Regions from separate parts of the Candidatus Mycolicibacterium alkanivorans genome, predicted to be linked through region 1. Evidence: riboswitches for the same ligand, from Rfam matches in the RefSeq annotation. Region 1 holds a riboswitch; each other region holds the start of a gene.
What was found. Region 1 has a riboswitch for cobalamin ahead of K9U37_RS14530 (energy-coupling factor ABC transporter permease). Riboswitches for the same ligand answer to the same signal wherever they lie in the genome.
Positions count from the first base shown of each region.

Region 2: another riboswitch for cobalamin. It lies ahead of cobN (cobaltochelatase subunit CobN); the one in region 1 lies ahead of K9U37_RS14530 (energy-coupling factor ABC transporter permease).
Region 3: another riboswitch for cobalamin. It lies ahead of K9U37_RS13370 (VWA domain-containing protein); the one in region 1 lies ahead of K9U37_RS14530 (energy-coupling factor ABC transporter permease).
Region 4: another riboswitch for cobalamin. It lies ahead of cobT (nicotinate-nucleotide--dimethylbenzimidazole phosphoribosyltransferase); the one in region 1 lies ahead of K9U37_RS14530 (energy-coupling factor ABC transporter permease).

Region 1 covers NZ_JAIVFL010000001.1:2,951,936-2,960,133, forward strand. Annotated here, with positions in the region: gene ilvA (threonine ammonia-lyase IlvA) at 1-575, opposite strand, end outside; gene K9U37_RS14525 (cation-transporting P-type ATPase) at 591-3,374, opposite strand; gene K9U37_RS14530 (energy-coupling factor ABC transporter permease) at 3,516-4,193, opposite strand; cobalamin riboswitch at 4,296-4,511, opposite strand; gene K9U37_RS14535 (TetR-like C-terminal domain-containing protein) at 4,589-5,134, shown strand; gene K9U37_RS14540 (MFS transporter) at 5,237-6,775, shown strand; gene dnaE (DNA polymerase III subunit alpha) at 6,802-8,198, opposite strand, start outside.
Region 2 covers NZ_JAIVFL010000001.1:2,715,154-2,723,351, forward strand. Annotated here, with positions in the region: gene cobN (cobaltochelatase subunit CobN) at 1-2,190, opposite strand, end outside; cobalamin riboswitch at 2,222-2,358, opposite strand; gene K9U37_RS13425 (nicotinate-nucleotide--dimethylbenzimidazole phosphoribosyltransferase) at 2,766-3,863, shown strand; gene K9U37_RS13430 (GAF domain-containing protein) at 3,907-5,208, opposite strand; gene K9U37_RS13435 (ISL3 family transposase) at 5,437-6,696, shown strand; gene K9U37_RS13440 (aldehyde dehydrogenase family protein) at 7,336-8,198, shown strand, end outside.
Region 3 covers NZ_JAIVFL010000001.1:2,694,977-2,703,174, forward strand. Annotated here, with positions in the region: gene K9U37_RS13335 (acetyl-CoA C-acetyltransferase) at 1-886, opposite strand, end outside; gene K9U37_RS13340 (ferredoxin-like domain-containing protein) at 1,094-2,035, shown strand; gene K9U37_RS13345 (precorrin-8X methylmutase) at 2,032-2,712, shown strand; gene K9U37_RS13350 (precorrin-2 C(20)-methyltransferase) at 2,709-4,235, shown strand; gene K9U37_RS13355 (cobalt-precorrin-4/precorrin-4 C(11)-methyltransferase) at 4,232-5,032, shown strand; gene bluB (5,6-dimethylbenzimidazole synthase) at 5,029-5,694, shown strand; gene cbiE (precorrin-6y C5,15-methyltransferase (decarboxylating) subunit CbiE) at 5,713-6,921, opposite strand; cobalamin riboswitch at 6,944-7,107, shown strand; gene K9U37_RS13370 (VWA domain-containing protein) at 7,149-8,198, shown strand, end outside.
Region 4 covers NZ_JAIVFL010000001.1:2,705,364-2,712,178, reverse strand. Annotated here, with positions in the region: gene K9U37_RS13410 (cobyric acid synthase) at 1-727, shown strand, start outside; gene K9U37_RS13405 (cobalt-precorrin-6A reductase) at 727-1,512, shown strand; gene K9U37_RS13400 (cobalamin biosynthesis protein CobD/CbiB) at 1,469-2,395, opposite strand; gene K9U37_RS13395 (bifunctional adenosylcobinamide kinase/adenosylcobinamide-phosphate guanylyltransferase) at 2,431-2,955, shown strand; gene K9U37_RS13390 (adenosylcobinamide-GDP ribazoletransferase) at 2,979-3,764, opposite strand; gene cobT (nicotinate-nucleotide--dimethylbenzimidazole phosphoribosyltransferase) at 3,761-4,849, opposite strand; adenosylcobalamin (AdoCbl) riboswitch at 4,851-5,003, opposite strand; gene cobBC (bifunctional hydrogenobyrinic acid a,c-diamide synthase/histidinol phosphate aminotransferase CobBC) at 4,987-6,815, opposite strand, start outside.

The sequences.
Region 1 (8,198 bases):
ACCGGGACGACGACCAGGTCCGGTTCGCTGCCGAGCTGATCGAGGATCTCCACCGCGATGGTGCCCTGACCGGACATGGTGCGGGGATCGTCGTAGGGCGGGACCATGGTGGCGCCGGTGCGGGCGATGTCGTCGAGTGCCGCAGCGGCGGCCAGGTCGTAGGTCGCACCGCCGACGATCAGCTCGATGAACTCCCCGCCGTGGTAACGGATCCGGTCACGCTTCTGCTTGGGCGTCTTGGCCGGCACGTACACCCGCCCGTGCACACCCATCGACCGGCACGCCAGGGCGAAACCCTGGGCGTGGTTGCCGGCCGACGCGCACACCACACCGGCCCGAAGTTCGCCGTCGGACAGCTGCTTGAGCAGGTTGTAGGCGCCGCGCAGCTTATAGGACCGGACGGTCTGCAGGTCTTCGCGCTTGAGGTAGACCTCGGCTCCGGTGACCGCGGAGAGCCGGTCGCTGTGCTCCAGCGGGCTAACCGACACCAGATCCGAAATTCGCCGGGCAGCCTGGTCGATGTCAGCCGCGGTCAGCGGCGCTGACAGTCGGCTCTCGCTCAGTTCGGCGGACACCGAACAATGGTGCCACTACCAGCGCCGAATCAGGGAATCGGGGCTTGAGGACCAATGGCTCGTGCGCCGACGCCGTCGTCCCATCGACCGGTTCCGGCGAAGCCGCTTGTCGATCGCGACGACGATGCTGACGCCCACTGCGACGGCAAAGATCCGCGACCACGCGTCGGTGCTGATCGGCGCGGTGCCGAACACCGTATTCATCGCAGGCAGATAGGTCAGAGCCAGTTGCGCGGCGGCCTGGCCGGTCACCCCGACGAGGACCCAGCGGTTGGAGAGCAGACCGATGCGCCAGACGGAGTGGGTCAGCGATCGGCAGCTGAACAGATAGAACGCCTCGACCACGACAAAGAGGTTGACCGCCGAGGTGCGTGCTTCAGCCAAGCTGGCGCCATTGCCCAGTTCCCAGTTGAATATCCATCCCGCGCTGATCACCAGTAGGGCGGACACCAGCACGATCCGCACCACCAGGGCGCCAGTCAGCAACGGCTGGTCGGGATCGCGCGGCAGGCGCGCCATGATCCCGGGCTCTTTGGGCTCGAACGCGAGCATCAATCCGAGGGCGATGGCGGTCGTCATATTGATCCACAGGATCTGGGTGGGCAGGATGGGCAGGGTGGCTCCGGTTGCTATCGCGACCAGGATGACCAGACCTTCGCCGAGATTCGTGGGCAGGGTCCAGGTGATGAACTTGGTGAGGTTGTCGAAGACCCCCCGGCCCTCTTCGATCGCGGCCTCGATGGTGGCGAAATCATCGTCGGTCAGCACCATGTCGGCAGCGTCCTTGGCGACTTCCGTTCCGCTCCGCCCCATCGCCACACCGATGCTGGCCTGCCGCAGTGCCGGAGCGTCGTTGACACCGTCACCCGTCATCGCCACCACATGCCCTCTGCTTTGCAGCGCCTCCACCAGCCGCAACTTCTGCTCAGGAGACACCCTGGCGAAAACCTTGGCCCGCTCCGCCGCCGCGGAATACTGCTCAGCGCCGAAGCCAACCAGATCCGCGCCGGTCAGCACCACGCCCGGCATGTTGTCATCGTCGCCGAGAACACCGATGTCGGCGGCAACCGACGCCGCGGTGTTGGCGTGGTCACCGGTGATCATCTTGACCGCGATACCGGCGCTGTGACAGGCCGCCACAGCCGAGCTTGCGGCCGGCCTAGGCGGGTCGAGCATCGCTTGTAAGCCGGTGAACACCAACCCCTCCGGGATGGTGTCCGCGTGCAGCGCGTCGGGACCGACGCCGGAACGCAGGCCTGTCGCCAACACGCGCAGGCCTCGGGCGGTCAGTGTCTCGGCGGCGTGCATCACCACACTGCGCTGCAACGGCCGCAGGGTCCCGTCAGTGGCCATCTGCGACGTGCACAGGTCGAGCATGCGCTCCACCGAACCCTTCGCCAAAATCAGGTGGTCGTTTTGGCCGGACCGGTGCAGCGTGGCCATGTACTGGCGCTCGGAACTGAACGGAATGGCGTCCACCCGGGGACATTCCGCGGCGAAGCGATCCGGATCGAGGCCTGCCTTGACGGCAGCGACCCGCATGGCGCCCTCGGTGGGGTCACCCACCACGTCCCAACCCCCGCCGTCGTTGCTCAGCGCGGCATCGTTGCAACAGGCTCCGGCCAGCAGACACCAGCGCAGTGCGGCGTCCCCGCCGATCGGGACCTGCGCCCCGTGCCGATCGGAGATGAAGCCGTCGGGGGCATAGCCGGTCCCGGTTACGGTGAACGTGTTCTCCGGAGTCCAGATGGTCTGGACGGTCATCTGATTCTCGGTCAGCGTGCCGGTCTTGTCGGAGCAGATGACCGTTGTCCCGCCAAGAGTCTCGACCGCCGGCAAGCGCCGGATGACGGCGCCGCGCTTGGCCATTCGAGCCACACCGATCGCCAACGCAATGGTCACCGCGGCGGGCAGACCCTCCGGGATCGCACCGACCGCCAGCGCGATCGCGGCGGTGAAGGTGTCGACAGCGTCCTGCCGGCGGAGCAACCCCACCCCGAACGTCGCTGCGGCCAACGCAAGTATCGCGACGGTCAGTGTCTTGCTGAACTTCGCCAACTTCTCGGTCAACGGAGTCGTCGCAACGTCTGCGGCACCCACCAGACGGTGGATCTCCCCGAGTTCGGTCGCCGCACCCGTTGCCACGACGATTCCCGCGCCGCTGCCCGCGGTCGCGAAAGTGCCCGAGTACACCATGTTCCGCCGGTCAGCCACCGGCGTGTCGACGGGCAGGGCCACTTCGTCCTTGCGCACCGGCGCCGACTCGCCGGTTAGCGCAGATTCGTTGACCTTCAGATCGTGTTGGCGCACGAGCCGCAGGTCCGCCGGCACCTTGTCGCCAGCCTCCAACACCACCAGATCGCCGGGCACCAGATCCTCAGACGCCACAGCACGTTCCTGCGCCCCACGCACAACCCTCGCACTGGTGCGAACCAGGGACCGCAGGCTCTCCAGAGCGGCTTCGGCTTTCGATTCCTGAATGAAACCGACGGCCGCGTTGATCAAGACCACACCGAAGATCACCGACGAGTCGACGGGTTCCCGCAGTAATGCCGTTATCACACCGGCGGCAAGCAGGACATAGATCAGCGGATGGTGGAACTGCCGCAGGATTCGCAGCACCACCCCCTCGCCTTCCACCATTGGAAGACTGTTGGAGCCGAAGCGTTCTCGCCGCTCGTCTGCCTCGGCCTCGGACAGTCCGGAACTGAGGTCTGTCTCGAGTAGCAGCACCACCTCGTGAGCCGACAGACTGTGATGTTCCGCGTTGGTCAGTGTGGGCATGGCTGGGGCACTCATCTCACATGCGTCGGAGCTGGTGATGAATCCGACGCTAGATGACCCCGGCTCGCGGTGCAGGGGCCATACGTCCCTGGCAGAAGGAAGTTGGTCAGTTGTGCTGGCCATGACCCGCCGGCGCCAGACTCGGCCCGCCCCGGCTCAGGCCGGGTTGAGCAGGCGGGAATTCAGTAGCGCCGAGTCTTTCATCCGATGCAGGCCCTTGGCGGCTGCAAGGACACCGAGGTCGGCCAGCGGTTCGATGATGATCACCGTCATGTAAGCGGCGCCGAAGGTGGCGAGGCTTGCCACGGCTTGGCCGGAGAAGCCCTCACCATAGAGCGCCCAGAACGCCACCCATGTCACGATGCCGGCCTGATAGGTGGTCGACAGCGCCAGCGCCTGGCGGTAACGCAACGCGACGTAGGGAGTATGCGGTGCGATGACGCGGTTGGCGACGAGTTGCAGGGCGAACAGCGGCACCAGCAGCGTGGTGATGTTCATGCCGTACTGCGGCAGGTCGAACGGAGCGAAGAACAGGCCCTGGATCAGCAGACCCGAAGCCAGGCCGATCGCCGCGGGAGCAACACCGAACAGCAGGAACAGCGTCGAACCGAGAATTAGGTGTACCTCGGAGACCCCGACCGGATAGTGCGGGAACACCTGGAAGAAGGTGAACACCAGCGCCGTGGTGGCGGCCGTGCGCATCATCAGTGCGGAGATCCCGCGCTCCTTGATCAACTGCCACGCCGCGTATGCGCCGCAGAGGCCGGCCCCACCGGCGGTGAGGTAACTCAGGATGATCTTCGGACCTTCGACGATCCCCGGTTCGATGTGCATGGTCGATCCCCTTCAGGACGCAACAAGTGGTGCATCGCCCGAGAGGGTATGGCTCGTTGTCGCCACACACCCGATCCGCGAGGCGATGCGCCCCCGGGTGCGGCGCACCCGGCACAGCTGGCAGGTCTTCGGACTTACCGGCATGCACCTCTCGGTGCCCCTACTGGCCGTCGCTTCCCAGCCGCAAAAGTATTTCGCGTACCAGTGCCGATGACGGCGGTCGTTCCTGCATACCGCTGCGGGACAGTCCCGGATTCTCACCGGGTTCCCTCTCGCGATGTGCCAACGTCTCACATCACTCGATTCCGAGACGGGAACTCGCACCGTCCCGGAAAACCTGCTGCAACGAGCACACTACCTTCTGACGGACGATCCGCAATGAAACACTTGTCAAAATGGCGACCGCCTCCTACCACCACGGCAACCTGCGGCAGGCACTGCTCGAGCACGGGGTCGCATTGGCCCGCGCCGGCGGCCCCGATGCGGTGGTTCTGCATGACGTGCAGCGCCTGGCCGGGGTGAGCAACTCCGCCGCTTACCGGCACTATGCCGATCGGCAGGCGTTGCTCGCCGCGGTACGGAACTACAGCTTGACCCATCTGGGCGATGCGATGCTGACCGGAAAGGCCTACATCGAGTTCGCGCTGGCCGAACCCGGCCTGTTCCGCGCCGCGTTCGCGCCGGCCGGCCCGCACCCCGCCGACGAGACGGTCGACCCCGATCGGCATCCGTTCCAGATCCTCAGCGGGTGTGCCGACGATCTCGTCGCCACCGGTGTGCTCACCGCGAGCCGCCGGGACGGGCTCGACGAGGCGGCATGGGCCGCGGTCCACGGCCTGTCCACACTGTTCCTGGACGGCCTGCTGATGGCGGCCGATGCCGAACGCAAGGAACAGATCTCCGACCGTCTGCTCGATCTGATCGCCGAGGGCGTCCGCTGACCCCCTGGTGAGGGGACACGTCACGATCACCAATGTTGACAGTGTTAACTTACCCTGCCATGCTTGCCGATGTTACCGCCGTCAACATGAAAGGCGTCGCTCGTGACAACCGACACCCTCTCCCGGCCACGCACGCGACCGATCGCCATCCTCGCGGTGGTCCTGGTGGCCGCCCTGGCCATCAACGTCGAAACGACCATCGTCAATGTTGCTCTGCCGACACTGAATTCGACCCTGGGTGCCTCCACCCGCGGTCTGCAGTGGATCGTGGACGCTTACAACCTGGCGTTCGCTGCACTGGTGCTGGCCGGCGGCACCGTCGGTGACAAGTTCGGTCGCCGCGGAACGCTGATCACCGGGCTGGTGTTGTTCGCACTCACCTGCGTCGGGGCCGCCCTGTGCACCTCGACCGGCCCGCTGATCGGCATGCGCCTGGTGATGGGCGTCGCATCGGCGCTGATCTATCCCACGACGCTGGCGATCATCACCGACACCTTCCGCGACCCGCGGCAGCGCGCCGCCGCCATTGGCGTGTGGGGTGCGGTGACGGGTCTCGGCGTGGCCATCGGCCCGATCCTCGGCGGTGCGCTGCTCGAGTCGTTCTGGTGGGGCAGCCTGTTTCTCGCGCTGGTGCCCATCGCACTGCTGGCCGCCGTCGCAGCACCGATCCTCATCCCGGCGTCGACGCCGGACCGGCAGTCACGGCTCGACCGCGGCGGACTGGTGCTCTCCGTCGCCATGCTCGGCGCGCTGGTCTACACCCTCATCGAGGCGCCCACCCGCGGCTGGTCCAGCGCTCCGACGCTGGCCGGGTTCGCTGTCGCACTGGTCGCCGCTGTGACTTTCGCCTGGTGGGAGCGCCGGCATCCGGAACCGCTGATCGACGTCACGCTGTTCACCAACCTGCGGTTCAGCGCCGCCAGTGGCGCGGTCACGGTGGCGTTCTTCGCGCTCTTCGGGTTCATCTTCCTCATCACCCAGTTCATGCAACTGTTGCAGGGCTTCGGTCCGCTGGGCACCGGTGTGCGCATCCTGCCCGTGGCGTTGTCGATCGCGGTCGGCTCGGTGCTCGGCACCCGGCTCGCCGTGACCGGAATCGGCACCAAAGTGGTTGTGTTCGTGGGGCTTCTGATGCTCGCCGCCTCGTTCGCCTGGATCACGGTCATCGACTTGAGCGTCACCTACCCGGTGATGGCGATGCAGATGGTTCTTCTCGGCGGCGGGTTGGGCCTGACCACCGCACCGGCCACCGACTCGATCATGGGCGTCGTGCGCCCCGAGCAGGCCGGTGCGGGCTCGGCGGTAAACGACGCAACTCGTCAGGTCGGCGGGACGCTGGGCGTCGCGGTCATCGGGAGCATCTTCTCCACCCTGTACATCCGCCACCTCGGTGACAGCGCGGGGCTGGCGAACACGCCGCAGGCCGCGCAGTCGACCGCGCAGGAAGGCCTGGCGCAGGGTCTCGCGGTGGCCGCCCAGTCGCCCGCGCCGGTCGCCGGGGCGGTGCGCACCGCCGTCGACAACGCCTTCCTCGCCGGGATGCAGGCGGGCTGCCTCACCGCCGCCGCGGTCTGCCTGGTCGGGGCGTTCTTCGTGCTGGCGGTGCTGCCGGCGCATCCCGCCGAAGCGGTCGTGTCGTGACGCGGTTGGACCGGTACGGGCCCTGATCAGCCCCCCAGGCAGCCCGGCCCCAGCAGGGCCTTCAGGTCACCCATCAGCGCCGAGGACGGCGTCACCCGCAGCGACTGGTCGAGTTCCAGCGTCGTGATGCGTTCACCGCTGATCAGCCGCAGATGCACCTGCGAGGTGCCGGGATGGCGGGCCAGCACCTGCTTGAGCGCGGAGACCTTGTCGATGGTGCACTGCCTGGTGGGCAGACTCACCGCCAGCGGCCGGTCGATCTGGGCGTTCGAGAAGTCCGGCACCACAAGCTCATTGGCGATCAACGAGATCCGGTCGTCCTGGACGCGCACCTTCGCCCCGACCAGCACCACGGCGTCGTCGGCGATCTCGGCGCCGAACATCGAATAGGTCTGCGGGAAGAACATCACTTCGATGCCACCGGTCAGGTCCTCCAATTGCGCTGAGGCCCAAGGCATTCCGTTCTTGTTCACCCGCCGGTTGACGCCGGCGAGGATACCGCCGACTCGGACCTGGGTGTCGTTGGCGATATCCCCGTCGAGGACGGCCGGGATCTGAGTGTCCACCTGCATGGCCAGCAGGTGAGCCACCCCCTTGAGCGGATGGCCGGACACGTACAGGCCCAGCATCTCCCGCTCGAGTGCCAGCTTGTGCTTGTCCTCCCATTCGTCGTCGGGCACCTTGATGGTGAAGACGGCGTCGGCCGACGCCCCGTCATCGGCACCGCCGAACAGGTCGAACTGCCCCATCGCCTCGGCCTTCTTGGTGCCGAGCACCGAGTCGACGGCGTCGGTGTGCACCAGGAACAGTCCCTTGCGCGGGTGGCCCAGTGAGTCGAAAGCGCCTGCCTTGACCAGGGATTCGGTGACCTTCTTGTTGCAGGCCGCGATGTCGATCTTGTTGAGGTAGTCGGAGAAGTCGGTGAACTTGCCTTTGGCGGTCCTGGTGGCGATCAGCGAACTCACGACGTTGGCGCCGACGTTGCGGATGGCACCGAGGCCGAACCGGATGTCGGCACCCACCGAGGCGAAGTTCAGCTCGGACTCGTTGACGTCGGGCGGAAGCACCGTGATGCCGAGCTTGCGGCAGTCGGCCAGGTACACCGCCGCCTTGTCCTTGTCGTCGCCGACCGAGGTGAGCAGCCCGGCCATGTACTCGGCCGGGTAGTTCGCCTTGAGGTAGGCCGTCCAGTACGACACCAGCCCGTAGCCCGCGGCGTGCGACTTGTTGAACGCATAGTCGGCGAACGGAAGGATGGTGTCCCACAACGCTTTGATGGCGCCTGAGGAGAACCCGTTGGCCTTCATGCCGTCGGAGAAGCCCTCGAACTCCTTCTCCAGCACCTCGCGCTTCTTCTTGCCCATGGCCTTGCGCAGAATGTCTGCTCGGGCCAGCGAGTAGCTGGCCACCTTCTGCGCGATGC
Region 2 (8,198 bases), 240 kb from region 1:
GCCTTCGATCTCATCGACAGCCCTTGTCCCGGCGCCTTCCTTCAGCCCCAGTGCCGCACGCAGGCCGGGCACCGCCTGATCCCGGCCGCCCCATACCTGCGAGGCACGCAGGATTGCCAGTACCAGGTTGACCCGAGGCGGACCTACCGGAGCGCCGCCCAACACGTGCAGTCCATCGCGAATCTGGGCGTCCTTGATCTCACAGAGCCAGCCGTCGACGTGGAGGATGAAGTCGTCGAATTCCTCATCGTCCGGTCGGTCTTCGAGACCGAGATCGCGGTGTAGTTCCGCGGCATGCATCAGGTTCCAGATCTCACCGCGGATGGCCGGCAGCTTCGCCGGATCCATCGAGGCGATATTGCCGTACTCGTCCAAAAGTTGTTCCAGCCGCGCGATGTCGCCGTAGCTTTCCGCACGCGCCATCGGCGGGATGAGGTGGTCGACGATGGTGGCATGTGCGCGCCGTTTGGCTTGTGCGCCTTCGCCGGGATCGTTGACGAGGAACGGATAGATCAGCGGCAGGTTGCCGATGGCCGCGTCGGTGGCGCATTCCGCTGACAGCGCAGCGTTCTTGCCGGGTAACCATTCCATCGAGCCGTGCTTGCCGAGATGCACCACCGCATGCGCGCCGAAACCCTCCTCCAGCCAGCGGTACGCCGCGAGGTAATGGTGGCTCGGCGGCAAGTCGGGGTCGTGATAGATGGCGATGGGGTTCTCGCCGAAACCACGCGGCGGCTGGATCATCAGCACGATGTTGCCCGTTCGCAGTGCGGCAACGACGATTTCGCCGGCATCGTTGACGAACAACTGACCCGGCGCCGGGCCCCAGGCGTCGACCATCGAGTCGCGCAAGGCCGCGGGGAGATCGGCGGTCCACGCACCGTACTGCTCGGCGGTAATCGTCACTTGGGCATCGGTGAGCTGCGCACTGGTCAGCCACTGCTCGTCCTGCCCGCCCGCGGCGATCAGCGTGTGGATCAGCCGGTCCCCGGCTTCGGTCTCGTCCTCGATGTCCAGCACACCAAACCCGTCGCCGATGTCGTAGCCCGCCTCGGCAAGGCGTCGCAACAGCCGCACGGTCGAGACCGGAGTGTCGAGGCCAACCGCATTTCCCACCCGGGAATGCTTGGTAGGGTACGCCGACAGAACCAGTGCCAGCTTTTTATCCTTATTCGGAACATGGCGCAGCACAGCATGTTTGACCGCGATACCGGCGACTCGCGCACAGCGTTCCGGGTCGGCGACGTAGTGGGGCAGGCCGTCGGCGTCGATCTCCTTGAAGGAGAACGGCGCGGTGATGATGCGGCCGTCGAACTCCGGTATCGCGATCTGGGTGGCCGAATCCAGCGGCGTCACACCGTCGGTGCCGGCCACCCACTCCGCTCGCGAAGAAGTCAGGCACAGGCCCTGCAGCGTGGGGATGTTGAGCGCGGCGATGCGCTCGATGTCCCACGACCCGTCCTCACCGCCCGCGCTAACTCCCGACGGCTTGGAACCGCCGGCAGCGAGCACACTGACCACCAACGCATCCAACGATCCCAGGGCGTCATACACCTCCTGGGGAGCGCTGCGCAGAGATGACGCGAAGATCGGCACGCCCACCCCCGCGCCGGTGGCGTCAATCGCCTCTACCAGGGCGTGCGCGAATCCGGCGTTGCCACTGATCTCATGCGCCCGGTAGTACAGCACCCCGACGCGCACCTTGTCTCGGGCTGAATCCGACACGTCCTCCAGCGCGGCGGCCCCGCCGGGCCGCTTCCCGTATCCCCACTCCGGGATGGCGACCGGCTCATCAAATCCTTCGCCAGTGAGAAGCACTGTGTCACAGAGAAACGCATGTAACTGAGCCAGATTCACCGGGCCACCCTCAACGAGGTAGGCGTGCGCCTGCGCCGCGACGCCAATGGGCAGCGTGGAGCACTCCATCAGCTCCGCGCTCGGTTGCCGCTCACCACCGAGCACCACAAGCGGCAGCCTACTGGCACGGAGCTCGTTGAGCTGCGGCTCGATCTCCGCCGATGACCCGAGGACACGGAGCACAACGATGTCGGAGCCGGATATCACCGGGCTGAGGTCCTGGCGCACCGGGTTGCCAAGGTTGAAGGCGGCCCTGCTAGCACGAGCAGAGAGCAGGTCGGTATCCGACGTGGATAGCAACGCGATACGACGCGCTTGAGACGCACTGGTCATCCTGGGCCTCCTACTAGGGGTTCTCGCCCCTCGATTCGGATGTCCCGTGGCCAGTATCTGGCTAGAGGTAGCGATCACTTGGTGTGGCGCGACCCTCACAGTGGCGGAACCGCCCCGGGTTTACACCGGGTTCCTACGCCACGAGACCTACCCCGCCATCGTAGAGCAGTCGCAACATCGGCATATCTGCAAGGTTTCCAGCCGCGCCCGCTGTGATCAGCGGCGACACCCATCGGCGGGTCAAGCTGGCATACTTCGATAAGTCGCCGTTCAATCGCGCCGCGCTTGATGACCGCACTGACGGTGTGGCAGCCGCGCGTGCCTTCAACGGATTTCCCGCACCCCGAGGGTCTCTAGGAGCGCCCCGGCACGGGTGCGGCTGCGCTAACCTCTGCGAGGGTAGGCCCTCGACGTTGGGCTCATCATCTATCCATAGCGTCGGGGATCCATCTTTCCTTACAGGAGATCGCGATGACATGCGCCTTTTCTCACCGCTCATATCTCGCATCTACGCCGTTCGCGCGCCGATTCGGCGCCTATGCGCTGCCCCTGAATCTGCGTACAGCAGGGGCGCGATGAGCTACACCAAGCCACCATCGTTCGACGTAACTGCGCTGCGTGTACCGATCGACCCGCCCAGCGTAGAAGTCGCCGCCGCGGCCGCCGAACGGCTGGTCGACCACTCGGTCGTCATGCCGCCGGGCGCGGCTGCCGCCACACTGGGTGACCTCGCGGTCTGGCTCGCCGCGACGCAGAACCAGGTCCTGCCCCGACAGCTCATCAACGTACGGCTGGTCATCTTCGCCGGAGATCACGGCGTCACCGGCGGCGGCGAGTCAGAATCCCTCTCGGAACCCACTGGGGAAAAGGTCCGCGCGGCACTCGCGGAACTGCGTGGCGTCAATTCTCTGGCAGCCGCGCACGGCGTGACGGTTCGAGTGCTAGATCTCGCCGTAGACGACGATTTCGACGACCTGGCGGAGGAATCCCGGGCCGCGTTGCAGGCGTACAAAGTTCGCCGCCGCAGCGGTGCCATCGACGTCGAGGACGCGCTTTCTCAGTGTGAAGTTCACACAGCCCTGGCTGCTGGCGCCGCAGTGGCACATGAGGAGATTGCCGCCGGTGCCCAGCTACTAATCAGCGGCGAACTCGGCGGCGAAAACCTCACCTCCGCAGCCGCATCGGTGGCCGCCACACTCGGGTTGCCCGCAAGCTCCGTCGTTGGCCGCGGAGGCGGCATCGACGACTCCGCGCTGCAACGCACGACTGCCGTGATTGCGTCTGCGCTATCCCGTGCCGGTGACCGGGTAGGAGACCCGATGACTGCCCTTGCTGCCCTTGGCAGCGCCGATCTGGCCGCCTCCACCGGGTATCTTCTCACTGCGGCCCGCTGCGGCATCCCGGCGCTAATCGGCGGGTTGCCAGCGACCGCCAGTGCGCTCATCGCCGATGCTATCGCCGCCGGGGCGGCCGCATGGTTTACCGCCGGTCACCGTTCCGCCAATGATCCGGCGCAAGCGTTGGCATTGACCCAGCTTGGGCTGACTCCCCTCATCAACCGCACGCTCCCGTTCGGCGAAGGGTCTGGCGCAGTGGCTGCGGTGCCACTGCTACGTAGCGCTGCTGCAATGCTCATCCAGACCGCACTACCCAGTGATCTCACGCTCGACTGACCTGGAGCCGACTCGTCAGCACGTAAGGATTGCTGTCCGATCGCTAGTAAGTCGTCGCAGTGGTGGCGTGCGTAACACGCATCGCACGAACCGCGGGAGCCACCGACGGCGCCAACAGCTCCGACCTATCGTCGGGATATCGGACCTCGACGACTGCGGAGCTGGCGAAACGATACGGTCGGCCTACCACAATGCCCGCGAATTGCTTTCGCAGACGCGACATCTCAACCCGCACGGCGCCGACACGGCTGGGATCACCGTGGAGGTCGGCGGCCAGCTCAGGCGCCGATCGACCTTGCGTGCGTACCGCCAGGATTAACAGGATCTCCGCATGTCGTAGCGAGATGTCATGCCGCCAGCTGCCGAACTGACCGACCATCTCCAAAACCGGTGCCGCGCTGTCATGCAGATCAAGCGTCACCTGCGCTATCGCAGGCTCCGTCTCTTCGATGACCGGCCGGACCAGCCAGCCGCCCGGCAGCGTCTCGACATCGCACATTCCAAGCGACGGCACCCACAGGTGGCCGGGGGTAACGTCCGGTGGTAGCAGGATCCGACTTTGCACCGGTACCGCGCCCACCGCAGCTACCCAGCCGTCGGTATCAACCGCGAGGGCAGGCGAGCCAATTCGGGCCAAGATGGGTGCCGCGACAGCGCGGAGTCGGTTTAAGGATTGATCCCGCCGTTCACGCAAACGAGATTCAGCCAACCGCGCCACAGTGTCAATGAGTGCCAAGGTAGTCGGATGGACGGTGGCCGCCGGCCCGGTCACGTCGATCACCCCCATTACCCGCCCCGTGCTCGGATCACGGATCGGCGCGCCTGCACACGTCCACGGATGCTGGCTGCGGTTGTAGTGCTCAGCACAGAACACTTGTACCGCGCGCTGGGACACCAATGCGGTGCCAAGTGCGTTGGTGCCCACGGTGTTTTCCGCCCAGTGCGCACCCTCGACAAATCCAAGTTTGTCTGCGTTGAGGAGAACCTTTGTTGAACCAGATCGCCACAGCACCCGACCCTCGGCATCTGCGAGGGCAAAGATGCTGTCGCCACCGGAGATAAGCGAACTCAGACATCCCGACACCTCGTCGACGACAGATATCAGCCCAGAATCCTGGCGTAGAGTCTCCACGGTGCTGGCGCCCGCCACGGGCGGGGTCCGACGGTCAGGCCGCAGACCCTTAGTTATCAACCGTTGCCAGGAATCCCATATGACCCGCCGCGGGCGGGTCGGCGCAAGTTTTCCTGCCATCGTTGCGTCGTAGACCGCCGACATCAGCCTCGCATATTTGCGGGGATCTTCACCGGGCGCCACGGCCGGCTCGGGGTGAGCGGTGCCACGCATTTCCAACCTCTTCTTCAACCTCGTCGTCGTGAGAGATCTTGCGCCACGGGTCTCCCTCGTTGAGTTGCGGTTCGACGCCAGTCATAGCTGTGGTAGGACCATAATCAGGCTCTCCTGACGTCGATGTGGATCACCGAGCGTGTGGTATGGGGCAGCGATGGTGAGTGGGGCGCACGGACGGTGATCTAGGTTCGAAGGCTCTGACCCCAATCGATCCAGGAGCCGTCCGTGCGCGCATCAACCCTACTCAATTCCCTGTTCGACCTGCCCGGTGTGCGGGTCGGCAAGGCTGCCGTGGTGGACGGTGAGCTGCAGGTGACAGTCAGCCTGCGCCGGCGGCGGCTGTGCTGCCCGCAGTGTTCGTTTACCACCCGGCACCGCTATGACACCCGTGAGGTGGACTCATCGTGGCGACATCTGGACATGGGTGGGCGGGTATGCCGGATCGTGTTGCGCCGCAGACGGCTGCGCTGCTGCGAGCATGGTGTGTTGGCCGAAGCGGTGCCGTTCGCGCGTCCTGATTCCCGCCACACCCTCGACTTCGAGGATCTGGTGGCGTGGCTGGTCACCAAGACCGACAAGACCACCGTGAGCACCTTCGCCCGCATCGCCTGGCGCACCGTGGGCGCGATCTGCGAGCGGGTCGCCGCCGACGTGTTAGACCCCGACCGGCTGCGCGGGCTGGTCGACATCGGCGTCGATGAGATCTCCTGGCGCACACACCACCGGTATTTGACGCTGGTCTCCGACCACGACAGCGGCACCATCGTGTGGGGCAAACCCGGTAAGGACACCGACACCTTGGGCGCGTTCTTCGACGAGCTGCCCGACGGCGGCGCATCCATCGAGGCGGTGTCGATGGACATGGGACCGGCCTACGCCAAAGCCGTGCGCGAGCGGGCACCAGCGGCGGTCATCTGCTTTGATCCCTTCCACGTTGTCAAAGTCGTCACCGATGCGCTTGAGGCGGTGCGCCGCCAGGTCTGGCAGGCCGCCCGTGCGCTGCCCGACCAGCAGATCGCCAAAACCTTCAAGGGGGCGCGCTGGGCGCTGCTGAAAAACCCCGCCGACCTCACCGACATGCAGGCCCAAACCCTACGGGAAATGAAACGCAGCGGTGGAATGCTTTGGCGCGCCTACCAACTCAAAGAAGCGCTGCGCGAAGTCTTCGCCGGCGACCTGGATGCCGGCACTGTCGGCGAGCTCCTCGACCGCTGGTGCGCACGCGCCCAGCGCAGCCGCATCCCCGAGTTCATCAAAGCCGCACGTACCATCCGCAAACACCGCGCCGGCATCGACGCCGCTATCGATCGCGGACTGTCCAACGGCCGCCATGAAGGGCTCAACACCAAGGTTCGACTTCTCATCCGACGCGCCTACGGCTTCCACAGCGCCCAGGCCGCGCTAGCGCTCATCCTCCTGGCGTGCGGACCCGTCACCCTCGAACTCCCATACCACACCCAGGGTCATCCACATTCACGTCAATAGAGCCCATAATCACTTGTCGCTGTGCGGTCAATGCTCTGCTGGTGTTTGACCCGAATCTAATCCTCTCGCGGCGGTCATTATCTCCGAGTTGCTCCTTAGTCCAGCCCTCCGCAACATCGCCGACAACACCGATGCTGTCAGCAGCACTGGGCCCAGTCACATAGAGACTCAGTTACGCGAAGAGGACCGCCTCGGGCGTCGCGCCCACCGCGATCGCCTCCAATTACCTGTTCCGCGAACCGCGTTCACGACGGATGCTCGGCGACATCGCCCTTGCTGTCGTCGGGGTTCTTTGCATTCAACTCGGCGCCGGGCCACCGATCATCATGCCCCAATCCCGCAAGGTCGGGCAGTTGCTCATTCCACCTGAGCAGCCTGTAGTCAACGCGCAGAGGGGCTGGGACCTGGCTACATGTAACGCAATGTAACTCTTGTGCACTTTCGCCGGGGAGATGTGTGCTGTGTTACACACATCCGCAATTGAGCCCCTCGTCACAAATGGCGGCCGACAGCCGCAGCAGGCATTCCGACCTGCCGACTCGTATCTGCCGACATGCCTGAAGCGCCCCCATAAGGAGACAAGTCATGACCCTATCCATCACGGTCGACAACGAGGCGCGCACCGTTGCGTCAGCGTTCATGCACATCAACGGGGCCTCGGTACCCGCGCGGAGCGGTGCCACTTTCCCGACGACAGACCCAAGCACTGGCCGACACATCGCTGACGTGCCTCGCGGTGACTCCGTCGATGTTGACCACGCGGTTCAGGCGGCAGCCGACGCCGCCATCGAATGGCAGTTCAGCGACGCCATCACGCGGGCCGGTCTGCTGCGTCGGCTCGGCGCGCTCGTGTCTGAGAATGCGGATGAGCTGGCGAGAATCGAATCCATTGATTCGGGGCACTATCTCGGGAAGGCACGCGAGCTGGTTGATGCGATGCCGTTGTGGCTTGAGTACTGGGCTGGGGCAGCAGATAAGGTCGGCGGACGCACCATCGCGGTCCCGGGGAACAAGATCAGCTTCACGCTGCTTGAGCCGCTGGGCGTGACGGCTCACATCATTCCCTGGAACTATCCGCTGCTGATTCTGGTCCGCTCGGTTGCGCCCGCACTGGCCCTCGGTAACACGTGCGTGGTCAAGCCGGCCGAGGACACTTCGCTTTCAGCGCTCAAGTTCGCCGAGCTGGTACAGGAAGCTGGGTTCCCCGACGGGGTCTTTAACGTGGTCACCGGGTACGGAGCCGAAGCGGGAGCGGCTCTGGCCGCCCACCCCGAGGTCCGGGGAATCACGTTCACCGGTTCCACCGAAACCGGACGCGAGATCGCTCGCCTCGGCGGCCAGCACATCGCCCAGGTGAACCTTGAACTCGGAGGCAAGAGCCCGTTGGTGGTGTTCCCGGATGCCCCACTCGAAGATGCCGTTGAAGTTGCCGTCCAAGGCTTCTGCTCGCGCGCGGGACAGGTATGTGTGGCGGGCAGCCGGCTCTTTCTGCACGAAGACAT
Region 3 (8,198 bases), 260 kb from region 1:
CGTTGGCCGGCTGGCTCTGCAGCGTGGAATCCGGACCGGCGACCGCACCGTGCGCGCCGATCTCGACCAGCCAGTCCAGGCCCAGATCTTCTGCCTTGGCCTTGTTCATGACGACGACGGCGCACGCCCCGTCGGAGATCTGCGACGCGGATCCGGCGGTGATGGTGCCGTCCTTGCGGAAGGCCGGCTTCAGGCCGCTCAGCGATTCGGCGGTGGTGTTGGCGCGGATGCCCTCATCCTGGGCGAATTCGATGGGGTCGCCCTTGCGCTGCGGGATGCTGACCGGCACCACCTCGTCGGCGAAGACGCCGTCTTTCCACGCCGCCGCCGCCTTCTGGTGCGACGCCGCGGCGAGCTCGTCCTGCTCTGCCCTGGTGAACTTGTCGGTATCGTTGCGCTGCTCAGTGAGCGCGCCCATGGGCTGATCAGTGAAGACGTCGTACAGGCCGTCGTAGGCCAGGTGATCGCGGACGGTGACGTCGCCGTACTTGTAACCGGCCCGGCTGTCCAGCAGCAGATGCGGCGCCTTGCTCATCGATTCCTGCCCACCGGCGACCACGACCTCGAACTCGCCGGCGCGAATCAGCTGGTCGGCCAGGGCGATGGCGTCGATACCGGACAGGCACATCTTGTTGATCGTTAGCGAGGGCACGTCCCAGCCGATGCCTGCGGCGATGGCCGACTGCCGGGCCGGCATCTGGCCCGCACCTGCGGTCAGCACCTGGCCCATGATCACGTAGTCCACCAGCGACGCCGGCACCTTGGCCTTCTCCAACGCCGCCTTGATGGCGATCCCGCCGAGATTGGAACCGGAGAAGTCCTTCAGTGAACCCATCAGCTTGCCAATCGGTGTGCGCGCTCCGGACACGATGACTGAGGTCGTCATGGCCACCTCTCGTTTAGTAGACACGCCCGATCTCGTCGACCAGAGGGCGCATGAGCTGGTGTTAACCAAGGTAGTAACATCTGTGGTTGACCACAGCGTGGTTCTACCATATGTACAGTGAGGTGATCTGCGCAACAGAGTGGGAGAAAAATGGCGACGGACACAACTCGCTTATTACGCGATGCTGCACCATACGGTCCCCCACAGATGTCACCTCGTTTGCAACGAGACCCCGAGGCGGCCGAGCAGATCTTGGGACGCACCCGCCGCGATCTGTGTCCAGGCGTGTCGAGACCGTGGGTCGCCGACGACGGGCTTATGGTGCGCTTGCGGTTGGTGGGCGGCCGGCTGCCTGTTGAGGTGCTCGGCAGGCTGATGGACATCAGCCAGCAGCACGCCGACGGGCACCTATATCTCACGACGCGGGCAAACCTGCAAATCCGTGGTCTACCGGAAATTAACGGCACACTGCCCCCTGCAGTCGTGACCGCCCTGGCGGCCACCGGCCTCATACCCTCCACCACTCACGAGCTGGTGCGCAACATCCTGGTCTCACCCCAGTCCGGCATTGCCGGTGGGCGCGCGAACCTGCGTTCTGTGGCGTCGTGCCTGGATGCGGCGTTGCGCGCCGATCCGGCACTGGCGCTGCTGCCGGGCCGTTTCCTGTTCACGCTGGATGATGGCCGCGGCGATATGCTTGACAGACTGACCGGAACCGGCCGTCGCGGCACAGATTTGGGTCTCGTCGTCCTGACCGAGACCGATGTGCAACTGCGGATTGGCGACCATTGGGGCGAGGTCGTTCGGCTCGATGAAGCGGCTCTGCACCTGGCAGGATTGGCGGCCGCCTTCGTCAACGCCCGCGGACCAGCCACCTCAGCGCCATGGCACCTGCGCGAACTGGTCGCTCCCTTACGCCAGCCGATCGTGGCCGACCCCCGCGTTCCGGTGCCGACCCCACCGCTGGCTTACGGCGCAGTGTCCGGCGGCGAACACGTGTCGGTGCGTGACGGCGTCCTCACCCCTGAGTTGGCGCGAACGCTACTCGCCACGATCATTCCCAGCACTGGAAGCGAGGCCGGCGCCGAGGTCATCGTGACCCCGTGGCATGGAATCTTCGTCCCGCACATCGAGGAGGCAGCTCAATGACTGGTCCGCAGACCCACGCAATCGCGCGTCCCACCAAACGCTATGAGTACATTGACGACGGCCCGGCCATCTATGTCGAGTCGTTCGCGATGATCCGTCGCGAAGCCGACCTGTCCGCAATTCCGATCGAGGCCGAGAAATTAGCGGTTCGCATGGTGCACGGCACCGGGGAACCGGCGCTGACCAAGGACCTGGTCATCCATCCCGATTTGGTGCGCGCCAGCGCGACCGCGCTGCGAGCGGGCGCGCCCATTCTGTGCGACGCCACCATGGTCGCCACCGGTGTCACGGCGGGACGTTTGCCCGCCGGCAATGACGTGCACTGCTTCTTACACGACGCGCAAGTGCCCGGCCTCGCCCGCGCCTGGGGCACCACCCGCACCGCGGCCGCCGTCTCGTTGTGGGAGCCGTTCCTGCTCGGAGCGGTCATCGCGATCGGCAACGCCCCCACCGCGCTGTTTCACCTGCTGGAGATGATCCTCGACGGCGCGCCCCGGCCCGCCGCGATCATCGGTTGCCCAGTCGGATTCATCGGAGCGCAAGAGTCCAAGGACGCCCTCACTTCCTTCGCCGACGACCATGGCATCGACATCCCTTACGTGACCATCCGCGGGCGCCGCGGCGGGTCGGCAATCACCTCCTCGGCGCTCAATGCGTTGGCCTCGGAGGCGGAATGAGCAACAGCACCCGCGGGCGGTTCTACGGCGTCGGACTGGGACCGGGAGACCCCGAGTTGATCACCCTCAAGGCCGCCAGGATCATCGCTGAAGCCGACGTCATCGCCTATCACGCCGGGGTCAACAAGCAGTCCTACGCCCGCCGCATCGCGGCCGACCTCATCACCGCCGACGCGATCGAAGAAGAGCTGCGCTACCCGGTCACTACCGGCAGTACCGATCATCCCGGCGGGTACGCTGGTGCGCTCGCTGAGTTTTATGAGCACTCTGCTGCCCGGATGGCCGTCCACCTCGACGCAGGTCGGACGGTCGCGCTCCTGGCCGAAGGTGATCCCCTCTTCTACGGCTCTTATATGTATATGCATGACCGGTTAAGCACTCGCTACGTGACCGAAATCATCCCTGGCCTACCTGCATTCGTCGCCGCGACCGCCGCCACCGCCACACCGTTGGTGCGACAGACTGATGTGCTCACGGTGCTACCGGGAACCCTTCCGGAAGCCGAACTGGCCCGCCGCCTGGCCGATACCGACGGCGCCATCGTTATGAAGCTCGGTCGCACCTTTCCCGCCGTCCGGCGGGCGCTGGCCGCGTCAGGCCGGCTCGGGCACGCGCTGTATGTGGAGCGGGCCAGCCACGAACAACAACGCTGGCTGCCCGTGGCCGACGTCGACGAGACCTCCGTGCCCTACCTGTCCCTGATCGTCGTCAACGGCGACTCCCTCAACGGGCAGCGCTCACGAACGCCCGCTGAACAGAGCCCGGCGACAGTGCCCCCAGCTATCGGTGTGGCCGCTGAGCTCGTGGTGGTCGGTCTCGGACCCGGACCGGACGGCTGGCTAACCCCGGAGGCGGCGGCAACACTCGCCGAGGTCGATCATGTCGTCGGATACGGGCCCTACATCGCCCGCGTCCCGCAGCGGGTCGGACTACAGCGCCACGCCTCCGGCAACACCGTTGAAGTCGACCGCGCCCGCTTCGCCCTGGACCTGGCCAGCCGCGGCAAGAAAGTAGCGGTGGTCTCCGGCGGTGACGCTGGTGTATTCGGCATGGCCGCAGCAGTTTTCGAAGCCGCCGAGGACGCCCGGTACGCCCACGTCCCCATCACAGTGTTGCCCGGGGTCTCCGCGGTCCAGGCCGTCGCAGCGCGCGCAGGAGCGCCGATCGGCGCCGACTTCGCCGTGGTCAGCCTTTCTGACCGACTCAAACCGTGGTCGATAATCGAAACTCGGCTGCGGGCGATCGCCGACGCCGACCTGGTGCTCGCCATCTACAACCCAGCCTCTCGATCGCGTCCCGACCAAATCGCGATCGCCCGAAAAGTGCTGCTGGAACATCGCCGTAGCGACACCGTCGTCGTGATCGGACGCGATGTCGGCCGCGCACAGGAATCGCTGCAGATCACCACCCTCGGCGGCCTCGATACCGACACCATCGACATGAAATGTCTCCTGCTCGTGGGTGCTTCCACCACTCGCGTGACTGCGACGGGCCAAGTGTGGACGCCGCGGTGGGTGAAATGACCGGACCGATGAAACCGGTGAGTGCTGTGCAGTTCGTCGGTGCTGGACCCGGTGCGGCGGATCTGCTTACCCTGCGTGCCGCGCGATTGCTCAGCGAAGCTGATGTGGTGCTGTATCCCGGCAGCTACCTTGACGCGGCGATACTCGACATCTGCTCTCGGGCCGGCGATTTGATCGATACTCAGGATTTGAACCTCGACGCCATCATCGCCCGGATCGTGGCGGCACAGCAGGCGGGCCTGCGGGTGGTGCGCCTGGTCTCCGGCGATCCGACGCTCTACAGCGCGGTGTTCGAGCAGACCCGACGACTCGACGCGGCCGGCGTGCCGTGGTCGGTCACACCAGGCGTTCCAGCCTATGCTGCGGCGGCGGCCCGGGTCGGCCGGGAACTGACCGTCCCGTTGGTCACCCAGTCGGTAGTACTCACGCGCACCCAGCAACGGTCGACCCCGATGCCAGAATCTGAGTCATTGGCGGCGTTCGCGGCGACCCGAGCGACCTTGGTGCTTCATCTGGCCATCACCCGTATCCGCCTGATCATGGCCGAGCTCACGTCGTCGCACGGACCGGACTGCCCTGTTGTGGTGGTGTACCGCGCTTCTCAGCCACAAGAACTTGTCCTGCGCGGCACGGTGGTCGATATCGCCGATCAGGTCGAGGCGGCCGGGCTGCGCCAGGCCGCAGTCATTCTCGTGGGCCGCGCCCTCGCCGATCGCCCGGACCCCTGCGGGGGCGACAGTCATCTCTACGACCCCTGCCGCGACCGCTCAGCACAGCAGACAGGTGAGCGGGGATGACGACGCCGATGAGGACCGCTGTTCCCCCCTCTGCCCTGCGCAACCTCTACGACGTGATCTACCGGCGGCGTGACACCCGCCGGGAGTTCAGTGGTGACCCAGTGACCGCCGACGTACTCGACCGGGTGCTGTCGGCCGCTCACGCGGCGCCGTCGGTAGGGATGTCCCAGCCCTGGGATTTCATCCTCGTCCGATCGCCCGGGACTCTGGCGGCTTTTCGCGACCATGTCGCCGCAGAGCGCGACATCTTTGCCACCTCGCTCAACAGTGAACGGGCCGAAACCTTTTCCCGAATCAAGATCGAGGGCATCAGCGAATCAGGTCTTGGCATCGTTGTCGGCTATGACCCCACCCGCGGCGGCCCGCAGGTTCTGGGAAGACACGCCATCGCCGACGCCGGGCTGTACTCGGTGATCTGCGCAATTCAGAATCTGTGGCTCGCCGCCACCGCCGAAGGGCTCGGTGTCGGGTGGGTGTCGTTCTACCGCGAGGAGTTCTTGCGCTCACTGGTGGCAATGCCCCCGCACGTGCGTCCCGTCGCGTGGTTATGTGTTGGCCAGGTGGCCGGCCTGCCCGACGTCCCCGACCTCGAGCATCACGGCTGGCGCGGACGTTGTCCCCTGCAGGCCGTCGTGCACGAAGAGCGCTACACCGCGCGGTGACAAAGGATTTCGATGATCTCAGAGCCGGGTGAACGCCCACTGCGTGACGGCCCGCGCCGGCGTCCACCCGGTGAACGAGCCCACCGGTGCGGCACGCTCGATGTGGATCCGGGTGAGCTCCCCGCCACGGTCCCGATAGGCCTGTCCGAGCAGGACCTCAGTCTCTACCGTCACTCCGTGCACGACGAGCCGCCCACCGGGCCGCAACGCCTGCAGGCAAGCGTCGAGTACCCCCGCACGGGTGCCGCCGCCACCGATGAACACGGCGTCGGGGGCCGGCAGGCCGTTCAGAGCCTCAGGTGCGCTGCCGTGGACGATCTCCACGCCCGGAACGCCGAGAGTTCTTGCATTGCAGCCGATTCGAGCGGCGCGGACACCGTCCGCCTCGACAGCCACCGCGCGACACGTCGGATGTGCGCGCATCCACTCGATTCCGACGGAGCCCGCGCCCGCTCCCACATCCCAGAGGAGCTGGCCAGGCGCGGGCATCAAGCGGGCCAGCGCCGCCGCTCGCAGATCCCGCTTCGTGAGCTGGCCATCGTGTTCAAACATGTCGTCAGGCAATCCGGTGGCCCAGCCAGTCCCCAATGGCCCGAGCAGTTCCACCGCGACCACATTCAATCGGGGCACCACCCCGGCGAACTCACCTGCTGTCGTCTCCAACCGCGTTTCCGAAGGGCTGCCGAGGTTGCCCAGCACCACCATCCGGCTCGACCCGTAACCGCGAGGAACCAACAGATCGGCGACTTCGGCCGGCCTTTGTTCGTCAGCGGACAGCACCAGGACCCGACGACCCGGCGCCAACTCTCGCAGCACCGTATGCGTATCGCGTCCAACGACGCTGACCACTGCGGTCGACTCCGCCGACCAGCCCATCCGCGCGCGGGCCAATGCCACCGAGGACACGTGCGGAGTCACCCTGACCCGGCCCGCGCCGAGCAGGTCGATCAGCATGCTGCCGATCCCGCTGACCATGGGATCGCCGGAGGCCACCGCGACCAGTCGGCGGCCGCGGTGAGCTGCCAGCAAGGCAGGCACTTGGGTGCGAAGCGGGGTGGGCCACACGACTCGCTGTTGGTCTGCCACCTCGGGAAGCAGGCCGAGCTGCCGTGGGGCCCCCAGGATGACTTCGGCGGCGCAGATAGCCGACTGGGCACCTTCTGGCAGCCCGGCCCAGCCGTCCGCCCCGATACCTACCACGGTGAGACGCACATCGGGGACCAGCACGGCGGCGATGCTAGCGTGACAGACGCGAGGTGCCCCGTGTGCCCCCGTGTCGGAAACGGCGCGGAAGCCGCTCGGGGAGAATCTGGGAAGTCCGGTGAGAGTCCGGCACAGGCCCGCTGCGGTGATCCAAGCCGCTCCTGCTGGCACGGGAGCCGGACTCGGTCAGTCCGAAGACCGGCCTCGCGCGCACCCGTCCCGGGTCACCATGATGAGCGGAGCCTCCCCTAATGCAGTTGTACCCCTTCACTGCCGTTCTCGGCGCTAATCCCGACGCCGCCGACGGGCTCGACGATATGGCCCTGGCGTTGGTGCTCAATGTGATCGCCCCCAGCATCGGCGGTGTGCTGGTGCGCGGCGAGAAAGGCACCGCCAAGTCAACTCTAGTGCGAGCGTTGACCCAAATACTGCCGCCCATCAATGTGATTGCCGGTGACCGTTTCTCCACCGATCCAGCTGAGCCGCAGCCGCTCTCGCCGGACGGCCCATTCGAGGCGGATGTCGCTGTCGAAACTCGTGCGGTGCGGCTCGTTGAATTACCGGTCGGCGCCACCGAGGATCGGGTCGCCGGCTCCATCCACCTCGAACGGGCTCTCGCCGAGGGGGCCGTGCACTTCGAGCCCGGACTGTTGGCCAAAGCGCACCGCGGCATCCTCTATGTCGACGAGGTCAACCTGCTGCACGATCACCTGGTCGATCTTCTGCTTGATGCCGCCGCCATGGGCCAACTTACTGTCGAGCGGGACGGCATCTCCGTCACGCACGCGGCCAAGTTCGTGATTGTCGGCACGATGAATCCTGAAGAGGGTGAACTGCGGCCGCAACTGCTGGACCGCTTCGGTCTCACCGTGGAGGTCGCTGCGCCGCGGGAACCTGCCCAGCGGGCCGAGGTGGTGCGGCGGCGGCTGCTCTTTGACGCCGACCCCGAAGGTTTCCGCGGTCACTATGCCGAGGCCGAACAGCGGCTGCGCAGCCGTATCGAAGAGTCGCAGAGCCGAATGGCCTCCGTCGAGGTCACGTCGGAGGTGTTGCACACAGTCGCCGAGGTGTGTTCAGCTTTCGGAGTCGACGGTATGCGCGGCGACATCGTCACCGCCCGAACCGCTGCCGCTCACGCGGCATGGCAGGGTCGCGAGGCCATCACCGCCGACGACCTCCGGGTGGCTGCCCGTCTGGCGCTGCCCCATCGACGCCGACGCAACCCGTTCGATGCACCGGGTCTGAGCGACAGCGAGCTCGATGAATTGCTGCCGCCCAACACTGGCCACACCGACCCCGAA
Region 4 (6,815 bases), 250 kb from region 1:
CGACAGGGTTCGACGGGTCGCAGTCCTGCGGCTGCCGCGGATCAGCAATTTCACCGACGTGGATGCGCTCGGTCTCGAACCCGACCTGGACGTGGTGTTCGTCTCGGACCCGCGCGGGCTCGGGGACGCCGATCTGGTGGTGCTGCCGGGTACCCGCGCCACGATCGCCGACCTCGCGTGGCTGCGGTCGCGGGGACTTGATCGTGCGGTGGCAGCGCACGTCGCCGCTGGTAAACCCGTGCTCGGCATCTGCGGCGGCTTCCAGATGCTGGGTCGGGTCATCCGCGATCCGGTCGGAGTCGAGGGGGCCGTCGCCGAGGTCGAAGGGCTGGGGCTGCTCGATGTCGAAACCACCTTCGCGGCGTCGAAGGTGTTGCGACTGCCGCACGGTACCGGGCTTGGCGTTCCGGCGTCGGGATACGAGATCCACCATGGGCGTATCGCGTGCGGGGCCGGCGCGGAAGACTTCCTCGGCGGTGCGCGGGCCGGGCAGGTCTTCGGCACCATGTGGCATGGCGCCCTGGAGGGAGACCAGCTCCGTGGGGCCTTCCTTCGCGAGACTCTCGGTGTGCCCGTCTCCGGGGTGAGCTTCCCCGCCGCTCGCGAACGCCGGCTCGATCTTCTCGGTCAGCTCATCGAGGAGCATGTCGATGTCGATGCGCTGCTATCCCTCGTGGGCGAGGGAAGCCCGGCGGAGTTGCCCTTCCTTGCACCCGGAGCCCCCTGATGCCGATCCGGGTGCTCCTGCTCGGCGGTACTGCCGAGGCAAGGGCATTGGCTGCCCGCCTCGTCGCCGACGGCGTCGACGTGACGTGTTCCCTGGCGGGTCGCGTCGCGGATCCGCAGCTTCCGGTGGGCCCGGTGCGGATCGGGGGATTCGGGGGCGTCGAGGGGTTGCGGTCCGCGCTCAACGACTTCGACGTGGTGGTCGACGCGACACATCCATTCGCAGCGACGATCTCGGCGAACGCCGTCGCCGCCTGCACCACTGAGCAGATGGGCCGTCCGTTGTTGCGGTTGCAACGGCCGGGCTGGTCCGATCGATCGCGACCCTGGTGGCATTGGGTGGATACGCACCAGCAAGCCGCCCTGGCAACGAGCCAGCTCGGACAACGCCCGCTGCTCACCGTCGGTCGACAACAGCTCGCGCATTTCGTCCCGGCCCTGACCACACATTCGGTGCTCGCCCGGGTGGTGGACCAGCCGGAAACCGAGCTGCCCGCGAGCTGGCAGGTGCTGACCAGCCGCGGCCCGTACACCCTCGACGGTGAGCTGAACCTCTTCGCCGAACATCGGGCAGATGTCCTTGTTACCAAAGATTCTGGTGGGCAACACACCTGGCCGAAAATGCTCGCCGCAGAGCAGAACGGGATACCGGTGGTCATCGTGCGCCGCCCGAAAGGTCGGGCCGACGTGCCCGTGGTCTCCGATGTGGAGCTCGCGCTGGCCTGGGTGCGCGCTGCCGCGGTCAGCGCCCCCGGCCGCGCAGTAGACACACGGAGGCGGCAGTAAACACGGCGCCCCAGGTGACGCGGCGGGCAAGGCTAGTGGTCTGGATTATGTCGTCGGGCACGGGGCCGCGGCCCTGGCCCATCAGCGCGCGATCCTCGATTCTGTTGCCGTAGTACGTGTTGGTCCCGCCCAGCTCAAGCCCGAGAGCGCCGGCAAAGCTGGCCTCGATCACCCCGGCGTTGGGACTCGGATGATGCCGAGCGTCATGCCGCCACGCAGTGATCGTCGCCCGCCGATCCGGTCCGACGGCAACGGTGAGCATTCCGCTCAACCGAGCACCGGGTAGGCCCATGACATCGTCGAAACGAGCTGCAGCCCAACCAAATCGCTCGTACCTCGCGTTGTGGTGGCCGATCATGGCGTCGAGGGTGTTGGCGGTGCGGTGCGCAACCAGTCCAGGGACACCTGCGATGGCGCCCCACAGGTAGGAGGAGACGACGGCGTCGCTGGTGTTCTCAGCGACTGACTCGATGACCGCGCGGGCGATTTCGTCTGGGGTCAAGGCGGTGGTGTCGCGGCCGACGAGGTTCCGTAGTCGCCGCCTGGCATCGTCGAGATCGCCCGCAGCCAGGAGGCGGTGGACGGCGGCTGCTTCGCGTTCCAGGGAGCGCCCGCCGAGCACCGCCCACGTGACCGCCGCAGTGAGCAGTAGGCGAGCCAACGGGTGACGCGCGAAACGCTCGGCGGCGGTGGCGCCGGCCGTGGCCCCGCCGACGAGGGCGAGGACGTACGCCGCTCCGCAAGCGCGGCTGTCGGCGTACATCTGCCTCTCGAGCAGCAAGGCCGTCCTGCCGAACCCGGCGACGGGATGCCATCGGCGAGGGTCACCGAACAGGCGGTCGGCGATATGGCCCAGTAGCAGTCCGCCCGCCCGGGGAACCATCGGGTTCATAGTTCGGGACTCCTTAAGATGTCAAGGTGCGGATCATGGTCACGGGGGGCGTTCGTTCCGGCAAGTCGAAGCACACCGAAGGGTTGTTCGACGATGCCGCAGTGATCTCCTACCTCGCACCGGGGCGACCCGCTGACGGTCAGGATCCCGAGTGGGATGCTCGCGTGGCGCGTCATCGATCACGCCGTCCTGCGCATTGGGTCACCGTGGAGACCGCTGCCCTCGATGATGCCTGCCGGGCAGCGTCGGGATCGGTGCTTATCGATTGCCTCCGAACCTGGCTTACTGCAGCGATGGATACCGGTCAGCTGTGGGAGGCCACGACAGAGGAGGCGTACGCAGCGATGTCGCTGCGCATCGACTCCCTGTGTCACGCTCTTGCCGATCGGCCGGTGGCCGTGGTGGTGACCAATGAGGTCGGTCTCGGTGTCGTCCCATCGCACCGCTCGGGAGTGATGTTTCGCGACTTGCTCGGAACGGTGAATCAGCGGGTCGCTGCTGTCTGCGACGAGGTGCACCTGGTGATCGCCGGTCGCGTTCTGAAGCTGTGAAATAAGCTGTGGGAACGAGCTATTCATGAGAGGTCTACCAGCAGTGCGGTCAATGTCAGCTCGACGGCAGCACCGAAAATGTCCCCGGTGACCCCTCCTAGACGTCGGTGAGTGCGTCGCAGCAGCAGCGCCAGGACGACTAGGGCGATCGCCGCGGCGAGCGTGCCGCGCCACCACGCGACGTGCGCGAAGCGGCATGCTGCGGTGAGGGCGCCCGGGGCGAATAGCCGCACGAGTGCGGTGCCAAACCATGGCACGGTGCCGGCGTACGCAGCGCCGAGCCCGTGATGCCGAGCCGGCGGCATGCCACGGGTGCAACACACAGCCAACGCGCTGCGAGACACGATCACGGCAAGCCCGGCAAGGATCGCACCGCCCGGCGTGGCCGCGAGTGCAGCCACGGCGGCCGTTTGCAGACCGATGACCACGATGAGTGCAACTGCACCGGCAGGCCCAGCGGTGCCGCCCGTCATGACCTGAAGGCTGCGTGCGCGGTCGTAGGAGGCGGTCAGACCGTCCTCTGTGTCTGACCGCCCGTCAAGGTGAAGGCATCTGCTGCCCAGCGCCAAGGCACCGACCGCGAGCAACCCGGTGACGAGCGCGGGCAGGGCGAGCGCATGTCCGGCAATTGCGAGTACGGTCACCGCCACGCCGAGCGGTACGGCGGCGATGGGCGCGATGAGCATCGCGGTGCGGGTCGTGTTGTGGTCCCCCCGCAGCGGCGGTGCTACGGGGACAACGGTGAGAGTGCCGACGGCAAGCCGCCAGCTGTCCCGCAGGTCGGATGCTGTGGGGACGATTGGCGTCACCCCGGCATAAGGTCGCTGAGCAGCGCCGTGTGGGCGAGAACAGCGACGGCGCCGCGCAATACGGGTACCGCGGCGACGGCGCCCGAACCTTCGCCGAGGCGCATGTTGAGGTCCAGGATCGGCGTTAAACCAAGCTTGTCGAGGGCCAGGCTCTGCGCCGGTTCGGTGGAACGGTGACCCGCGGCATACCACGCTGCTGCGCCAGGGGCGATGCGATCGGCTGTTAGCGCGCATGCCACTGCCATCAGACCGTCCAGCAGGGCCGGGACCCCGAGTCGGGCGGCGGTGAGAAGGTATCCGGTCGATGCGGCCAGATCGGCGCTGCCGAGCGCAGCCAGAGTCTCGATCGGATCGGCGGTGCGGTCACCGACGCGCGTTAGCGCTGCGTCGATGACAGTTGTCTTGTGTTGCAGCGCGGCATCGTTGATGCCACTTCCACGACCTACCACCTCGCTCGCGGGTAACCCTAGCGCGGCGGCCACTAGAGCTGCCGCGCTAGTGGTGTTTCCGATGCCGAGGTCACCGCTGATCAGTAACTGCGCGCCGGCCTCGATTTCCTGGCGCGCCACGGTCGCTCCGGCGGCCAGCGCCGTGTGCGCTTCGTGTTCGGTCAGCGCATCGTCGAGATGAATGGCTCCGCTGCAACGGCGAATCTTGTATGCCTGCAAAGCAGTACGAGCCTTCGCAGGCAGATCGTCGAAGTCGTCATCTACCCCGAGATCCAGTACACGAACGGCAACGCCATAGGCGGCGGCGAGCGCACTCACCCCGAGCTGTCCGCTGATGGCGGCCCGCACTGTGGCCGCGGTAATCGCCGACGGAAAGGCTGACACGCCGTGGGCGGCGACGCCATGGTCACCGGCGAAAATGACCAGCCGCACATTGTCGAGCTGACGAGGCGGCACCCGTTGCTGTGTCGTGGCGATCCACACCGCGACATTACCCAAGTTGCCCAGCGCGCCAGGCGGGGTGGCCAAGTTGGCCAGTCGCTCGGCCGCTGCGGCGTTGACCGTCGGCGACGGGGGTGCGATGGGGGCCCACAAAGCACTCTTATCGACTGCGGGGATGGAGTGAAACGTTGCCATGGATTCTCCTGCAGGGAAGGGCTGCGTCCCTGAATCAAAGGATTGATGAACAGCCTGAGGGTCTGACTTCACCCCGGCACCGGGGTGTCACAGTAGCGCGACTGTTCCGGATTCACACCGGCTTCCTGAGGCCTGATTCAGCTTAGGGTATCGACGGATTGCGGGGCCAGTAAAGGCAACGTGGTGGGTGCGCGCGAGGACACTCCGAGAACGTCATCCAAGGCTGCGAACAACTGTTCCGCGGTCGCTGCGTTGCGCGCGGCGATTCGCACCCACGCATCGCCAAGGCCGGGAAACGTGTCGGCGCGCCGGACAGCGATCCCCTTATTGCGCAGGGAACCGTGTACTCCTGCTCCGACGCGGGCCAGGACAAAGGGCGCCCTGCCGGTCACAACGGGGATGCCGCGGCTTGCGAGACCCTCGGTGAGGTTCGTGCGCCACTGCGCTAATTCGGTTGCACGTCTTCGGCTTTCGACGCAAGCGCGGTCATCGGAACATGACAGCATGGCGGCGATGGCCGACGTAGAGACCGACCAGGGAACTTGATGGCGTGCAGCGTCGGCGATCAGCGTGGGATCGCCTAGCAGGTAGCCGGCCCGGACGCCGGGTATTGACCAGTGCTTGGTGAGGCTTCGGGTCACCAGTAACCCCGCGGACCGGTCGCCCGCCAGTGTTTCTGGTTGTCCGGGTATCGCGTCCAGGAAGGCTTCGTCGACGAGGACGACTCTGCCGGGGCGTAGAAGTTGGCGAATTGTGTTGGCCGGGTGCAGAACTCCGGTCGGGTTGGTGGGATTGCCCACGATGACGAGGTCGGCGTCCTCGGGCACTGCATCGGGATGGAGTAGGAAGCCGTCTTCGGGATGACACAACACCGTGAAGACGGTGTGTCCGGCATCCAGCAACGCCGCATGCGGTTCGGTGAACTGGGGGTGGATGACCGCGGGGCGGCGCCATCGGCGAAGGCTCGCGACGAGAGAGAATGCCTCCGATGCCCCTGCGGTCGGTAACACCTCGTTTGCCGGGCGGCCGTGAAGGGTAGCCAGTACGGCCCGGGCTTCGGTGGCATCGGGGTAAGCGGCTGCGTCGTCGACCGCACGGTGGAGCGCTGCGTCGAGCCAGGTGGGCCTTGGTCCCGCGTACACATTGACGGCGAAGTCGAGCAGGCTCGACCCGGTCTCGGAGTCCCCGTGATGGCGCAGCATGTCGCGCGTCGCGGGACAGCTTGTCGACACCGCTCGGTGGTGTACGGCGTCTGCGAAGCGTTGGGCCAGTTGTGGGTGGCCCGCCCAGTGGACATGCAGGTAGGACGCGTGCAGGGTGCGGCTGGCGAATCCGTCGGGTCCCGAGGCGAGATCCCATGCTGCAGCGAAATCATCGCTACCGGTTGAGGACTCGCCAGAAGTCGGTGTGACGAGGGTTCGGTGGAACTCGTGTCCGGTGACCTGTTCGCCTCGTTTGGCCAGTACTGAGTCAACCGGTGCAGTAGCGGTGCGATAGCCCAGGGTCAGCCGGGGTGTCATCGCGGCCCGGGCGGAAACCACTCCTACGGCGGGTGTCTCGTCGAGGGTCTGGCATAGATAGGTCAGACCCGCGCATTCGGCGACCGTGGGTACGCCTGACTCGATTGCGGCTCGCAGGTCTCTGATCAACGAGGTATTGCTCGCCAGCTCGGCGGCGTGGACTTCGGGGAATCCACCGCCGAGATAGATTCCCGTCGTGCCCTGTGGCAGAACGGTGTCAGTCAGCGGATCGAAATCGACGACGTCGCAGCCCGCGGCGCGCAGCAGTTCCTCGGTTTCGGCGTAGCGGAAGGTGAAAGCCAGGCCACCGGCGATCGCCACCACCGGGCGGCCCTGCGAGGGCGCGGTGATCTCGGCGGCTGCGGCCCATGCTGCTCCCTCGAGAGGCGTCGCGCGACTGCCGATGTCGAGTACGGCGTCGAGATCGACGTGGTCTTCGATGATCT